DNA from 4 places in the Bacillus sp. EB106-07-01-XG149 genome. Region 3 is predicted to be linked to each of the others. Evidence: predicted binding sites of a transcription regulator. Region 3 holds the regulator's gene; each other region holds the start of a gene.
What was found. Region 3 encodes Rex, which represses fermentation and respiration genes when NADH is low (regulators of the CRP and FNR family bind a similar motif). Its sites were predicted from a motif close to TTGTGAAATATTTCACAA; they were not measured.
Positions count from the first base shown of each region.

Region 1: AC3WTA_RS12125 (L-lactate dehydrogenase) is a predicted target of Rex. The motif match lies at 1,573-1,590, and genes of this name have one in related genera.
Region 2: AC3WTA_RS21225 (DUF1641 domain-containing protein) is a predicted target of Rex. The motif match lies at 2,149-2,166, and genes of this name have one in related genera.
Region 4: AC3WTA_RS14175 (formate/nitrite transporter family protein) is a predicted target of Rex. The motif match lies at 1,410-1,427, and genes of this name have one in related genera.

Region 1 covers NZ_JBYTDP010000002.1:1,140,544-1,144,762, reverse strand. The annotation lists gene AC3WTA_RS12135 (sigma-70 family RNA polymerase sigma factor) at 1-202, shown strand, start outside; gene AC3WTA_RS12130 (DUF4179 domain-containing protein) at 195-1,223, shown strand; gene AC3WTA_RS12125 (L-lactate dehydrogenase) at 1,707-2,651, shown strand; partial or broken gene AC3WTA_RS12120 (hypothetical protein) at 3,187-3,399, opposite strand; gene AC3WTA_RS12115 (RNA-guided endonuclease TnpB family protein) at 3,578-4,219, shown strand, end outside.
Region 2 covers NZ_JBYTDP010000005.1:293,701-297,919, reverse strand. The annotation lists gene AC3WTA_RS21235 (MFS transporter) at 1-1,052, opposite strand, end outside; gene AC3WTA_RS21230 (winged helix-turn-helix transcriptional regulator) at 1,448-1,795, shown strand; gene AC3WTA_RS21225 (DUF1641 domain-containing protein) at 2,226-2,666, shown strand; gene AC3WTA_RS21220 (NAD(P)/FAD-dependent oxidoreductase) at 2,711-3,889, shown strand; gene tyrS (tyrosine--tRNA ligase) at 4,086-4,219, opposite strand, start outside.
Region 3 covers NZ_JBYTDP010000016.1:7,578-11,796, forward strand. The annotation lists gene groL (chaperonin GroEL) at 1-324, opposite strand, end outside; gene groES (co-chaperone GroES) at 363-647, opposite strand; gene AC3WTA_RS28230 (CPBP family intramembrane glutamic endopeptidase) at 1,049-1,798, shown strand; gene AC3WTA_RS28235 (YdiK family protein) at 1,795-1,986, shown strand; gene AC3WTA_RS28240 (redox-sensing transcriptional repressor Rex) at 2,016-2,645, opposite strand; gene AC3WTA_RS28245 (ABC-F family ATP-binding cassette domain-containing protein) at 2,833-4,219, shown strand, end outside.
Region 4 covers NZ_JBYTDP010000003.1:369,146-373,364, reverse strand. The annotation lists gene AC3WTA_RS14185 (TrkH family potassium uptake protein) at 1-220, shown strand, start outside; yybP-ykoY riboswitch at 259-424, shown strand; gene AC3WTA_RS14180 (TerC family protein) at 515-1,309, shown strand; gene AC3WTA_RS14175 (formate/nitrite transporter family protein) at 1,512-2,363, shown strand; partial or broken gene AC3WTA_RS14170 (cyclic-phosphate processing receiver domain-containing protein) at 2,391-2,703, opposite strand; gene AC3WTA_RS14165 (prepilin peptidase) at 2,718-3,440, opposite strand; gene AC3WTA_RS14160 (LutC/YkgG family protein) at 3,553-4,219, opposite strand, start outside.

The DNA.
Region 1 (4,219 bases), on a different contig from region 3:
GCAATCGTTGGATTTAATCGAGGCATTTAATTTCTTAGATCCTACTTACAAAACTATTATTGTATTAAGGTATTATCACGATTTATCTATTAAGGAAATTGCTGAGATTCTTAATTCTCCAGAAGGAACCGTAAAATCTCAATTACATCGAGCAAAGCAAGCCTTACGCCCCATTTTAAAGGAGGGATATAGTTATGAATAAAGAAGAATTTAATCACCATATCAATGATATTCCTATACCAGAAGATAGGTTAATTCAAAGAGAAAAAACAGCCGTGCTTCAAGCTAAGAAAAATCAATACCGTAGAAAAAATACAATGAAGTATTCTAGTCTTGTTGCTTGTGGAATATGTGTTTCTCTCTTAGGTTCTGGATTCATTTCTCCTACTATGGCAAAGACATTATCGAGTGTTCCAGTTATAGGCTCCATTTATGCACAATTTAATGATATTGCTTCTGATAAAATTGAAAAGGATGAGCTTGCTACATCAATTGAGAGACAAGATAACCATAGTGGTTTAACGATGAATGTGAAAGAGGCTGTTTACGATGGTGGACGTTTAGTGGTCACGGTGGAATACAAAGGAGAAAACCCTATTTCCAAAAGTAATGAAGAGAAAGCTGGATTTAGTTATGTAACCATTAATGGGAAAGAAGTTAGAGCTGCAATTGGTTCTACTTCACAGAAGTCAAAAGGACAAAACACTATTATTGAGCAGCATGAATTTACTCTGGCTAATTACGGTGAATTTGGTGATAAAATTGATGTTTCCGTCCATGGGAAAGATTTATTTGGACAAATAGGAACATGGAACGTAGCATTTCCTCTTACAAAAGTTGAAAGTGAGATTCGTAAATTCACTCCTAATATAAAAACATTAACGAAAGATAATCTGTATGCATTAATAGTAGATCAAGTAACCTTTTCGTCACTTTCAACGAGGATTGATTTGACCTTTGATTATCCAAAAGAAATGGAAGCTAATGATAGCTGGCCAGCACTCGATTATACTGTCACTGATGATGAAGGAAGAATCTACGAAGGAGTCAGCTTGCAAGTTGGTAGCACGGGACTATACGGACACCATATTGTTTTAGCTCTTCCACCAATGGATAATCCTCCAAAATCCTTAACAATTGAACCTACGTATCTTAGTGGTCTAAATGCTACATTAAAAAATGGAGGTGCTGAAGATTTGAAAACGACTGTGTTGCTACGATAATTGAAGAGACTTGTTAGGTTCCCATGTCTATTGACTGTTAATAAGTGATGGTATGTTAATTTGACGTGTATGGAAAAAATATCGCTATCCAGCTAAGAGAAATTTGTATCTATATAATCAAAAGACGCTATTCTTTTTGTAGAAGTATACAGAAATGGTGGCGTTTTTATGCTGCTATCATTGTCGAGTTTAGTCGGTAAGTCGATATATTGCAAAAATCGCTGATATAATTTCAATTACCAAAAAAACCTTTTCACAATCTAAAGAAAACGCCTCCATTGAGATTGATTTCATACTTGATTTAATAACTTTACACTCTATGTGAAAAAGTTCACAAATAGGTCATAATTTGTGAAGTAATTCACAATAATACGTGCTACAATATGAATGTAAAGAAGTTAAACAACATTAAATTAGTATTTTAATTAATTACTTAAACAATCATAAAAAAATAGATGTGAACAATAGAGAGGGGAAATTAACATGAAAAAAGGTATCAATCGTGTAGTATTAGTAGGAACAGGAGCTGTAGGTTGTAGTTACGCTTACTCAATGATCAACCAAGGTGTAGCTGAAGAATTCGTACTTGTAGATGTTAATGAAGCAAAAGCAGAAGGGGAAGCAATGGACTTAAGCCATGCGGTACCATTCTCTCCATCACCAACAAAAGTTTGGAGCGGTAGCTATGCAGATTGTAAAGATGCAGATTTAGTAGTTATCACTGCTGGATTACCACAAAAGCCAGGTGAAACTCGTTTAGATTTAGTTGAGAAAAACACAAAAATCTTTAAACAAATCGTTCGCGGTATTATGGATAGCGGATTCGATGGAATCTTCTTAATCGCAACTAACCCAGTAGATATTTTAACTTACGTAACTTGGAAAGAATCTGGTCTACCAAAAGAGCGCGTAATCGGTTCTGGTACTACTTTAGACTCTGCTCGTTTCCGTTACATGTTAGGTGACTACTTAGATGTAGATCCACGTAACGTTCATGCTTACATCGTTGGTGAACACGGTGACACTGAACTTCCAGTATGGAGCCATGCTACTATCGGTGTACAAAAACTAGAAACAATCTTAGCTAACAACGAACAGTACAAACAAGAAGACTTAGATAAAATCTTCGAAAACGTACGTGATGCAGCTTACCATATCATCGAGCGTAAAGGTGCAACTTACTACGGAATCGGTATGTCACTACTTCGTGTAACTAAAGCAATCTTAAGCAACGAGAACAGCGTATTAACTGTATCTGCATATCTTGAAGGACAATATGGTGAGAAAGATGCTTTCGTAGGTGTTCCAGCTGTTATTAACCGCGAAGGTGTACGTGAGATCGTAGAACTTGAGCTAAATGAAGATGAAAAAGCGAAATTCGCTCATTCTGTAAAAGTATTAAAAGAAACAATGGCACCAGTACTATAATAATTGCTAAATAATTCAGAGGCGGGAAACTGCTTCCTACCTCTGAGTTTTTATATAATTTAAAGGATTTACCGAAAGAATTCTCTTTCCAGAGGCGCGTGAAGGGCGATAGCCCAGTGATAGGTGGGAGATGAATTTCGGTTTGGCATAGCCAAAAACTTTTGATAAACTAGCTATATGAAGTTCTTTGATAACTTGATATAGAAGGTTGCAGGAAGAAAATAGCGTGCGAAAACCAAGCCATTCGGTTCCTGCGTAAAATATCAACCGTATAAAGAGAGCGTCCAATCGTTGGACATCTAGGGGTGGAACGCCCCGAAGTAACGCTCAGGGAGACGAAAGGTTACTTTCGTCGTGGAACTGAGAAGCTCCCACTTCAAGCTTTGCTAAGTGGCGAGTAGTTCACTATAAATTCCTTTTCCGTTTTCCCTTGTATATCCCCAATATACCCCCTTTTGCTGGATAAGGGTCGTTTATAGAAAAGAGCACTCTACTTTATATAGAGTGCTCTTTATTATTATTTTTTAGGCGTTAATCATAATTTCTTTAAAATATCTGCTAGTGTACCGCTTTTTGATTTTTCAACAGGTGTTTGTGATTTAGATGCACCTGGACCTTTTTTCAAGAAGTTCTTTTCAACGAAGCGAATGTCTTTTTCATCGACAATGCCGTCGTTATTAAGATCGCCGCCTTTTACAGATACTCCTTTTTTACCATAGTTGCTAGCGATAATTTCGGTTTGATTTAGTTTTCCTATTTATTTTGCCTCTGATATAATCAGCCTTATAAGAGGAGACTTTTGGTATAACCATGAAATTAAATAATAGTAACTCAGTGTTCATGTTGTGTTATCACCTTTGGTGGCTCGCCGTAGATAAAGTAAAACAGTTTATGGGAAATCAAGGCGAAAAGTGAGATGAATTAATATGACAAAGCATAATAAGGCGTACAAATTTCGTCTGTATCCAACAGAAGAACAAGCAAATCTGATACGTAAAACTTTTGGGTGTGTACGCTTTGTATATAACAAAATGCTAGCTGAACGGAAAAAAGTATACGAAAAATACAAAGAGAACAAGGAAGAACTAAAGAAACAAAAATTCCCTACTCCTGCGAAATACAAGGTGAAGTATGAATGGTTGAAAGAAGTCGATTCATTAGCATTGGCTAACGCTCAATTAAACTTGCAAACTGCGTATAAGAATTTTTTTAGTGGTCAAAGTGATTTTCCTACATTCAAAAGTAAAAAGAGTAGAAAATCCTATACAACAAATAGAGTAAACGGAAATATTATGTTATTTCATGGTTATATCAAACTACCGAAATTGAAATTAGTGCGATTGAAACAACATAGAGAGATACCGCAAAACCATATCATTAAATCATGCACGATTTCGCTGACATCAACTGGTAAGTATTATGTGTCTGTTTTAACTGAATATGAAAAGGAAATTGTTCAGAAAGAAGTAGAAAGTGTAGTTGGATTAGACTTCGCAATGGCCGAATTGTATGTGAGTAGCGAAGATGAGAAAGCCAATTATCCTCGCTTTTATCGTCAGATGCTGAAT
Region 2 (4,219 bases), on a different contig from region 3:
GTTACAATACCGCCCAAGTAAGCACCAAGAGCAATTCCTGCGTTAAATGCTGCAATGTTAATCGCTGATGCCACATCAACAGCACTTGGAACAAATCTCTCAGCCAAGATAACGACATACACTTGTAGCCCTGGAACATTCATAAACGCAAATAGTCCCATAAAAATAATTGTGATGAGTCCAGCGACTTTAAATGGTGCTGTAAATGTTAAAACAAATAATACAATCGCTTGAATAAAGAACATGTAAAATAATGCTCGAATCGGATTATGATTTGATAATTTTCCGCCAACCATATTCCCAATCGCAATTGCAATTCCGTACACTAACAAAATAATTGTAACGGTACTTGATTTAAATCCTGTTACTTCTTGTAATAGCGGAGATAAATACGTAAATGTTACGAATGTCCCCCCGTACCCTAATGCAGTAATAGTAAATACAAGTAATAGTCTTCCATTCGTAATCAGTTTGAATTGATCACGAAATGATACGGATGTACCTTTTTTCAAGTTAGACGGAATCAGCATACTGTTAGCGATTAAGGCAACGATTCCAATTGCCACAATTACCATAAACGATGCTCTCCAACCAAATTGTTGACCGATAAATGTTCCAATCGGTACACCTGTAATGGTCGCAACAGTTAAACCAGTAAACATAAATGCAATTGCACTTGCACGTTTATTCTCTGGTACAAGCGCAGCCGCAATTGTGGATCCTATCGACATAAAAACACCATGCGCAAACGCAGATACAACCCTCGCGATAAGTAACACAGTAAAACTTGTTGCCACTGCCGCAATTCCATTACCAATAATGAAAATAGTCATAATCCACATTAATAACGTCTTTCGCGACATACTAGCTGTTAACGACGTTAATACTGGGGCACCAAACGCTACTCCTAATGCATATAAAGAAACGGTTAAACCCGCTGTTGTAACAGAAACATGTAAATCCTCTGAAATAGATGGTAATAAACCGACACTAATAAATTCGGTTGTACCAATTCCAAACGCACTAATTGCTAGTGCTAATAAAGCAAACATACTTCTTCGATTCGTCTGTACTGCCGAAGAAGATACTGTATATGAATTCAATTGAACTCCTCCTTAATGCGAGAAATCCAATCATAATAGTGTGATAAAAAGGCCTTTTTATCTTCTACAAACATAACTTTACTGCTGATATATGCTATTATGAATGGCTTCACTCTTTTTTTGAAGAACGCACTTTAAAGTACGATAGGTACCAAAAAGTAACATAGGCACTTTTTAGTACCGTACTACTCATTTCCCTCTTACATATGCTATTATGGAACATATTCAACATGATAAAAAGTACGTACTTTAAAGTGCTATAGGTACTTTTTAGTAACATTTAAATTATTTAGCTTCTTTTGTTGGAGAACTGAAATCTATATTCATCAAAGGAGATTTTTTATATGAAGAAATATAATATTCCCGTTGAAGCGACTTTAGAGGTTATCGGCGGAAAATGGAAAGTCGTTATTCTTTGCCACTTAACGAAAGGTACAAAGAGAACGAGTGAATTAAAACGTCTCATGCCTGGTATTACACAAAAGATGTTAACACAGCAATTACGCGAATTAGAAGAAGACGGAGTTATTCAAAGAAAGGTATACAATCAAGTACCACCGAAAGTAGAATATTCTCTTACAGACTACGGTTGGTCTTTAGAATCCATTCTTGATTCTCTTTGTACTTGGGGCGAATGCCACCTTGAAAAAAGCGGTAACACATCGATGCTAATTACAGAAGGTGAACAATAAAAAAAGGAAAAAATGAACATAACTTTGTCCATTTTTTCCTTTTTTTATTTATATATACGTACATTTCCTACCTTATCAAAATAATTTATGCGCTTTCACGCCTTGTCAGTACTACGTTATACGCTTAATATCAAATAATTAGGAATCATTTTTATGTTAACATAGGTGTATATAGTATATAATATAGGATATATATTATATACACTTTCCGATAAAGGAACTTTCCATTATGCGGACAAGCCATGTATCGGACAGTTCATAAATAATAGGTAGGACATTATGGTTTTGGATTTATGATTTCAGCTTACTTGCTGGCATAAATTTAAAGGCATTTTATTGTGCTTTGTGAAACTTTGTATAAAGTTTCGCAAACGTTTACTATCTTACCTATCAAAAATAAGAGTATTGCTATCGTAAAGGAGAATTGGAGATGCCAGAAACTATGACTCAAACAAAGCCAGAACAAGAAACTGTACAAATTTCTGCTAGCCAAGGACAACTTGATGTACTTGATCAGTTGTTAAAACCTGAGGTACAAGAATCATTAACAACACTAGTAGAACAGCTTCCAAAATTAACTGAGCTTGTTAATATTTTAACTAAGTCTTATGACTTCGCTCAAACTGTTGCTACTGATGAAGTATTAAAAAGCGACACTGTTAGTGCAATCACAGAGCTTGTAGAACCTGTAAAAGATACAGTGAAAGGCATGGCTGCAACTGCTATCGAAGCGAAAGATCGTGCTGACGAAAGCAACGAAGTTATCGGCCTGTTCGGTCTATTAAAATTACTAAAAGACCCACAAGCACAAAAAATGTTCCGCTTTGTGAACGCATACCTTCAAATTAGTGCAGAACGTAACAATAAATAATTTAACTTATAACAACAATTAGTAAAGACGGGGGATATCATACTATGTCAAAACAAATTGTCATCTTAGGCGCTGGTTATGGCGGTCTTCTTGCCGCTTTAAACGTACGTAAATATTACAGCAAATCAGAAGCACAAGTTACAGTGATTAACCAATACCCAACACACCAAATCATCACTGAACTACACCGCCTTGCAGCTGGTAACGTTGCTGAGCAAGCAATTGCAATGCCACTTACAAAGCTTTTCAAAGGTAAAGACATCGATCTTAAAATCGCAACAGTTGAGTCATTCTCAGTTGATAGCAAAGAAATTAAACTAGCTGGTGGCACTACTTTATCTTACGATGCACTTGTAGTTGCTTTAGGAAGTAAAACTGCTTACTTCGGTATTCCAGGACTAGAAGAAAACAGCATGGTATTAAAATCTGCTGCTGATGCAAACAAAATCTACAAACACGTTGAAGACCGTATTCGTGAATACGCGAAAACGAAAAACGAAGCTGATGCTACAATTGTAATCGGCGGTGGCGGATTAACTGGCGTTGAGCTAGTTGGTGAGCTTGCTGACATTATGCCTAAACTTGCAAAAAGCCACGGCGTAAATCCAAAAGAAGTTAAACTTCTTCTTGTTGAAGCAGGTCCAAAAATCCTTCCAGTATTACCAGACCACTTAATCGAACGTGCAACTACTAGCCTAGAAGCACGCGGTGTTACATTCTTAACAGGTCTTCCTGTAACAAACGTTGCTGGCAATGAAATCGACTTAAAAGACGGTCAAAAACTTGTTGCTAACACATTCGTTTGGACAGGCGGCGTACAAGGTAACCCATTAATCGGTGAATCAGGCCTTGAAGTAAACCGTGGCCGTGCAACAGTTGATGCATACCTACAATCTACTTCTCACAAAGACGTATTCGTTGCTGGAGACAGCGCTGTTGTCTTCTCTCCAGACGGTCGTCCATACCCACCAACTGCACAAATCGCTTGGCAAATGGGTGAGTTAATTGGATACAACTTATACGCAGCACTAGAAGGCAAAGCTTTCGAAGAGTTCGCACCTATTAACTCTGGAACACTTGCTAGTCTAGGACGTAAAGATGCTGTTGCTACAATTGGAGCAAGCAATACTCCACTTAAAGGCTTACCAGCATCATTAATGAAAGAAGCAAGTAACGTTCGTTACTTATCACACATTAAAGGTCTATTCAGCTTAGCTTACTAATCTGAATATAAACCCGAATCATGCCCTGCATGGTTCGGGCTATTTTTATCCGTAATATTCTCTACTTACTTATATTCGGCAAAGAATTACTATAACCCTTTTCAATTATCTAAATATACTGACTTTTTTGTGTCGAAATTGTGTATATGAAAAGAGTGAAAGCATCTTTCTTACTTCCACTCTTCCACAAAAATTATTATCCCAATTTCACTAAGCTGTAGTTCTTCTTCCCTTTACGAATAATAATAAATCGTCCATCAAATGAATTTTCTACAGTAACATCTGTACCCACATCCATTACTTTTTCACCATTCATCGAAATAGCTCCAT
Region 3 (4,219 bases):
AGCTGTTACGTTTTTAAGACCTTCACGAATCATAGCTTGTGCTAATACAGTTGCAGTTGTCGTTCCGTCACCAGCTACATCATTTGTTTTGCTAGCAACTTCTGCTACTAATTTTGCACCCATGTTTTCGAATGCATCTTCTAATTCGATTTCTTTTGCGATTGTTACACCGTCATTTGTAATAAGTGGTGAACCGAATTTTTTCTCAAGTACAACGTTACGACCTTTTGGTCCAAGCGTTACTTTAACTGCGTTTGCAAGAGTGTCGACACCGCGAAGCATCGAACGACGTGCTTCTTCACTAAATTTAATATCTTTTGCCATAATAATTGACCCCCTTGAATTTTTTAAGATTTATATAATTAACCAATAACTGCTAAAATGTCACTTTCACGTAAAATCAAGTAGTCAGTACCTTCGTATTTTACTTCAGTACCTGCATATTTTGAGAAGATGATAAGATCACCTGCAGCTACCTCTAAAGCAACACGCTCACCATTTTCAAGCACTCGACCAGTACCTACTGCAATAACTTTACCCTCTTGTGGTTTTTCTTTTGCAGTGTCTGGTAATACAATACCACTTGCTGTTTTTTCTTCTGCTTGAACAAGCTCAATTACAACGCGATCACCTAATGGCTTTAGCATGAACAATAACCTCCTCATTTTGTTATGTAAATTTTATTTATTAGCACTCAAGTCACCCGAGTGCTAACACACTTATAATAATAAATAATCTCAATTTCTTTTGCAAGTAAAAAAATCATAATTTTTTCGCAAATTAAGCTATACACTTTTCTATATAGAGTCCCTCTTCTTCTACCTTTACTATATGAATCGTTGTTTCCACTACTCGTATGTTACAATATGAAAGGACACCCTAAGTTGTTTTCGCTATACACACAACTTTCTCCTGTCTTCTATTATAATTTCAAATAAGGATTTACGAAAAAAACATAATTTAAGTGAAGTTTATATCGTAGGTAGCATACTTACATGTTATCCTACCTTATCTCATACACTAGAGTTAGAAAGGATGGTTAAACCATTTGAAAAAACAATATTGGTGGGTTATCGTTACATACATTTTAATGCAGTTATCATCCATTGCTGGATTACCACTTCTGCTGAAAACTGGACTTTATGATAACAGAGGATTTACTAGAGAAGAGAAATTTCAACTCATAACTGGCCACTGGGCAATCATTAGCTTCTTTATTGCATTATGTATCGTACTTTGGTTACTTAGAACAGATATTCGTGACAGACGTTTAGATACAATGCGCTCTACTGTTCCAGCTACGATTGGTTGGATTTTTATTGGGTTCTTCCTAGCATTTTTCTCACAAAGTATTGCCGGTATGATAGAAATGCGTGTATTAGGAATTAAACCTGGATCAGAAAATACAGCAAGACTTATGGATATCGCAAGAACGACACCTTGGTTCCTTATCGTTATCTCTATAATAGGACCTATTTTGGAAGAAATCGTATTTAGAAAAATTTTATTTGGTACACTTTATAAGAAGTTTAACTTCTTTATTGCTGCTATCATTAGTTCTCTTGTATTCGCAGCAATTCATTTTGATTTCACTCACTTATTGGTATACACTTCTATGGGACTCGTATTCGCCTTTTTATATGTAAAAACGAAGCGTATTATCGTCCCTATCGCGGCTCATGTTGCAATGAATACATTAGTTGCAGTTGCTCAAGTTTTAATGAGCAATGAACAAATTCAAGAAATGATTAAAGAAGCTGAAAAAATGCAAGGCTTTATCGGAGGATTTTTAGTATGAGGAACTCACCATTGTTCATGGCTGCATTGTACTTCCTTCTAGGATGTATCTTTACACGCTTCGCCATTACGAACGTAACAGATACAATCTGGAATATGTGGACAATACTATTTGCAGTTATGGCAACAATTGATTTTAATTTGGCACTTCGCCTTATCTTAGTTAAATTCACAAAGAAAAAACAATAATAAAACGCAGAGGTCGCTTCCTCTGCGTTTTATTGTGGATAATTCTTTAAAAAGTAAACAAGTGTTTGTAACTCTACCGCTAAATCAATATGGTGAATTCTTATATTATCTGACACATTTAAGCGCGCTGGTGTGAAATTTAAAATACCATGCACGTTCGTTTCTGCCAATCTATCTGCTACAGATTGTGCTACTGTAGCGGGTACTGTTAATATTGCCACTTGTATATCAGTTGATAAACGTTCTTCTAATTCATCTAAATGATATACAGGAATGCCCCCGATTTCTGTCCCGACTTTCTCTTCACTAACATCAAACGCCATTTCAATTTTTGTATTATTGTTTTTCGTGAAATTATAATGTAAGAAAGCGGTCCCTAAATTACCTACTCCAATAAGTGCTACACGTGTTATATCATCTTGGTCGAGTGTTTCACGGAAAAATGATAATAAATAATTTACGTTATATCCATAACCTTTTTTCCCTAACGCTCCAAAATATGAAAAATCTCTTCGAATCGTTGCGGAATCAACTTTTACCGCTTCGCTCAATTCGGCTGATGAAACACGTTGCTTACCAGAAAGAGATAAGTTTTGGATAAATCGATAGTATAGAGGCAATCGTTTGGCAGTGGCCTGTGGAATTTTTTGCTGATCCATATAACCTCTCCTCTCTTCCTATCTTTATTCATATACTTGAATCAAATACAGAAGTTTAGCACTCATGAATTTCCCTGTATAATAAAGAGAAGAAGTATTCTCTCTTTATTTTAAACTATACACTATTTTTAGTATGATTGAGAAATATAAACATGGCAAAGTTAAGAAATTATTTGAGGTGAAAACATTGATTTTATTACAAGTAAACGCGCTTACGAAATTATACGGTGCAGAAACGATTCTTGCAAACATAAAATTAGAAGTTCAAACGAAAGATCGTATCGCATTAGTCGGACGAAATGGGGCCGGAAAATCTACATTATTAAAAATAATAGCTGGTGAGCTATCTCATGATGGTGGCGAAATTATAAAACCGAAAGATGTCTCAATCGGATATTTAGCTCAAAATACCGGGTTAGAAACATCTTTAACAATTTGGGATGAAATGTTAACCGTCTTTACACACTTGCAGCAAATGGAGACAAAACTTCGAAGGCTAGAGCAAGAGATGGGAAAAGAAGAAAACTTTTCAAACGAGGCTACATATGAAAGATTATTAGCTGATTATGACCAATTGCAATTAGATTATAAAGATCAAGGTGGATATCAATATGAAGCAGATATTCGCTCGATTTTAAGTGGTCTTGGCTTCCCAGTTGAAACGCACCAGACGACGATTTCTACATTAAGTGGTGGACAAAAAACACGATTAGCTCTCGGTAAATTATTATTAACGAAACCAGACCTACTTATTTTGGACGAGCCTACAAACCATTTAGACATCGAAACATTAACATGGCTTGAACAATATTTACAAGGCTATCCTGGCGCAATACTAATCGTTTCTCATGACCGTTATTTCTTAGATAAACTCGTTACACAAGTATATGAAATTTCGAATAAAGAAAGCAGACGATTTGTTGGTAACTACAGTAAATATTTAGACTTGAAATCAGCATTATACGAGCAAGACATGAAACGTTATGAAAAACAACAAGATGAAATCGCTAAGCTTGAGGATTTCGTTCAAAAAAATATAGCTCGCGCATCTACGACAAAACGTGCTCAAAGCCGTCGTAAACAATTAGATAGAATGGAATTATTGACTAGACCTTTAGGTGATTCTAAGTCAGCATCCTTCCACTTCGATATCGAAAAACAAAGTGGAAATGATGTTTTACAAGTAAAGGATGCAACTATCGGCTATGATGATGATCCGATTATTGAACATGTAACTATGCGCTTAACTCGCGGGGATAGCGTTGCTTTAGTTGGTCCAAACGGAATTGGGAAATCCACATTATTAAAATCACTTGTGAATAAGTTACCACTATTAAATGGTGATGTTTCTTTCGGATCCAATGTATCTGTTGGTTATTATGATCAAGAACAAGCAAACTTAACATCTTCTAAGCGAGTTTTAAATGAGTTATGGGATGAATATCCACTGCAGCCCGAAAAAGAAATTCGCACGATATTAGGTAACTTCTTATTCACAGGGGATGATGTACTAAAACCAGTATCTTCTCTTAGTGGTGGACAAAAAGCTCGATTAGCTCTTGCAAAACTTATGA
Region 4 (4,219 bases), on a different contig from region 3:
GCGAGTTCCTCTATTGATGAGTGCTTTCGAAGTATTTTCAGCATTTGGGACTGTGGGTCTCAGTATGAATTTCACACCACACTTAACTATGATCGGAAAAGCTATTATCATCTTTATGATGTTTTTTGGGAAAATGGGACCTTTAACATTGGCTTTTTCATTTGCACGTAAAAAGAACCGAAAAATAAAATATCCAAATGAAGATATTTTAACAGGTTGACAACCGTATAAATTATCCATATAATGAGAGTACAATAGCATATCTCCAAAGGGGAGTAGCGTCCAAGAATATTTCTTGGAAACAAAGTCGTCATTACGTAGAACTTAGTTCTTCCGGCTTTGTTGGCATTTTCATTACATATGTCTAGCAAGACCTTTGCCTATTAACGGCAGAGGTCTTTTTTGTATTAATTTCCAAATTCTTCCAAAGTTAATAGGCAGGAGTATGGGGAAACTAAATAGTGGGGAAATTCTTCACTTATTTAGTACTTATAGAAATGAGAGGAGAATGTACATGGATGTATCATTATTATTGGAGTATGGTTGGGTATTACTCATCCTAATTGCACTAGAGGGGATTTTAGCGGCTGATAACGCTCTCGTTCTTGCAATTATGGTAAAACATTTACCAGAAGAAAAACGAAAGAAAGCACTATTTTACGGATTAGCGGGGGCATTTGTTTTCCGTTTCGGATCGTTATTTATGATTTCGTTCCTAGTCGACGTATGGCAAGTGCAAGCAATCGGTGCCATTTATCTTATGTTTATCGCTGGTAATCACTTATTTAAAACGTATGTTAAAAAGAATTCGGATGAAGACACAGAAGAAAAAGAAGCAAAGAAAAAACAAGAGAACTTTTGGTGGACTGTATTTAAAGTTGAGGTTGCTGATATCGCCTTTGCAGTTGATTCAATTTTAGCTGCTGTTGCATTAGCAATGACTTTACCAAAAACAGGCTTAGGTACAATTGGTAGTCTTGATACTGGGCAATTCGTTGTTATCTTTGTAGGTGGACTTATCGGATTAATCATTATGCGATTTGCAGCAACTGCTTTCGTACAAATATTAAAACGTAAACCAGGACTTGAAACCGCAGCATTTTTAATTGTAGGTTGGGTTGGTGTGAAATTAGCAATTTATACATTAGCACACCCTGCATTAAATGTAATTCCGCATTCATTCCCAGAATCTACGCCATGGAAACTTACATTCTGGATTGTATTAGTTGGAATCGCAGTTGGTGGCTGGTTCTTCTCGAAAGAAGTAGAAGTAAAAGTAGAAAAGAATTTAGACGAAAAAGCGCTGTAATTACAGCGCTTTTTCTTTTTCCCTTCCCCCTCTCAATGTCCAGAAAAAATTCCATTATACTATCTTTTGTAAACGTTTTCTTAATCTATGTATGTCCTTTTTGTGAAACATTGCACAAACTTATTGAAACTAAGAACGATTCCATGTACTTTATTCATATAAGGAGTATTTATAGATGATGTACTAAAGGAGCGTATTACTCATGCTAGAACAAGGATTAGATTATGTTGTCAAACTGGCTAAGAGCAAAAAACAAATGCTAGATACAAACCCGATGCAATATTTCATTCGTGCCGCACTTGCGGGTATTTATATCGGTTTTATTATTGTACTATGTTTTAAATTAGGTAACTTTTTTCACATTGCAGATTCACCAGCAACTTATTTAGCTGCTTCTATGTTTTTCGGAATTGCTCTCGTTCTTATTATATATGGCGGTGCTGAATTGTTTACTGGAAACACAATGTACTTCACTGTAGCAACTTTAAGAAAAGAAACAACGATTTCTGATACACTTCGTAACTGGTTCGCTTGTTATGCAGGGAATTTAGCTGGAGCTTTATTCTTTGCCTTACTATTTTATGCAACTGGAATTTTCGAAGCAATTGATCACGGCCATTTCATGAATAAAGTAGTAGAAGGAAAAATGAATACACCTACAATGCAATTATTCTTTAAAGCAATTTTATGTAACTGGCTTGTATGTCTTGCGTGTTTCTTACCTTCTCAAGTTAAAGGTGATACAGCAAAAATTATGATGATGATGCTACTCGTTTTCACATTCTTCTTATCTGGTTACGAGCATAGCATTGCAAACTTATCACTGTTTGCTCTATCTTTAGTTTCACCGCATCCGGAGACAATTTCTTTTGCAGGTGCTATTCATAACTTAATTCCAGTTACAATCGGTAACATTATTGGCGGGTCCGTCTTTGTCGGTATGGTATACCATTACTTAACAAAAAAAGTACCTGACGTGAAACAAGAAGAAACTGAATTAGTAGCAGCTCAACAAGAAGAAATCATTCCGTTACAAGCACATATGAAACATTAAAAACTCCAAAGTTTTACTTTGGAGTTTTTAGCTCCCCACATATTTAACAACAAGGTGCGGATTAATTTCTCCTTCTTCCTTTCCCTTATTAATTCTCTGTTTCATCTTGTGCATACCGATGACATCATTCGTATGAAGGTGAATTTCATTTACATATAAACCCTCTTTACAAAAAGCCTCTAGAAAATCTAATCCATTTCTTTCCCCCCCATCCCATATTAAAATCAAGGGAAAGAATATTCACATCATAATCCCGAACCATGTGCAAAGCACATTCTACTGTAGTGGCGGGCACATACCCGTACGGACAACTTCTTTGATCATCCATATATACATTCATTTTCTATCCCCTCTCTATTTTATATACGTGACCAACATGTAACATATTGCTCCAAGACTAATAAAAGGACCGAACGGAATTTGGCTCCTCATTTTCATACGTTTTAATACTATACCAACTCCAAAGAAACAAAGACTAAAGCAAGATGCTAAAAATAAAATCATAAAAATCCCTTTCAGTCCCACTATAAATCCAAGTAACGAAAGTAATTTTATATCCCCTCCACCAAGCCCTTCTGGATATATCTTTTGCATGCAATATAACAAAATGAATATAACGCCACTACCAACTATACTATCTGTCCAAGTCACTAACGGTACAAAAATACATTCTAAAATGAGTAAACAGGCAAACCAAGCTAAAATACGATTTGGGATTAACATATATATGTAATCTGTAACTGAAATAATAAGAAGTAGCGAAAATAGCGATAAAATGATGATAAGCTCTCGTTCCACCCCAATCATATATACAGTAAGAAAAAATATCATTCCGGTTACAAGTTCAAATACTACGTACAAAATTGAAATTTTCCTCTTACAATTCGTACAACGTCCCCGTTGTATACAAAATGAAATGATTGGGATCAATTCTTTTGGCTTTAGCACATACTTACAATAATGACAATGTGAACGAGGGGTAATGATAGACTCACCTAGCGGCACTCTCATCGCAATTAACATAAAAAAAGAACCAAACACCATCCCCACTAACAATGCATATAAATAAGTGAACATCCCTTCCTCTCCTTTCCAGAAGAACATAGCAAAAAAAGGAGAGAAATTCTACTTCATATTATTTCTATTCTATTAAAAAAGCAGGCCATTTTCTGGCCTGCTTTCCCCTCTTTTATACGATGAAATATACTGCTTTTAATGGTCCGTGTACTCCGACAACAAGATTCATTTCAATATCTGCCGAGTTACTAGGTCCTGTAATAAAGTTAATACAAGATGCTACTGCCTCGCCATTTTCTACACGTGTGTTCATATCCTGAACAGCTTGTGTAATACGAGGCACAAGTGTTTCACGTGGAATAATAGCAAAGTAAACAGTTGGTAAAAAGTGTAAAGAACGACCTTGACCTTTATGACTTTGTACAACAATCGTACCAGATTCAGCTAAAGTATAATCACTAAATGCGATTCCAATATTCGCTCTTTCTGCGATACGCATATTCTCTTCTTTTTTCTCAGGATCCCATACATTCACTTCAACATTTTGCTTTGGAAGCTCTTCTTTAAATAAAGAAGTTAATCCATAAGAATCAAAACGTTCATCTGCCGATAACATAATAGGTCCCCCGCCGTTTTCCACGATTACTTTTTGAATATCTTCACGTAAACGGTCGTTTGTCGTTTCCACTACAGTTGTATGAATGTTTGTACATTGATTTTTAAATACTTCTAACAATTCTTCTTGTGAATAATCTTTTAGCGTTTCTACATTCACATTACTTTTCCATGCTGGGCGCTTTACGCCTTCCGTTTTCCGCTCACGTCCAAGTTCTTTTGCA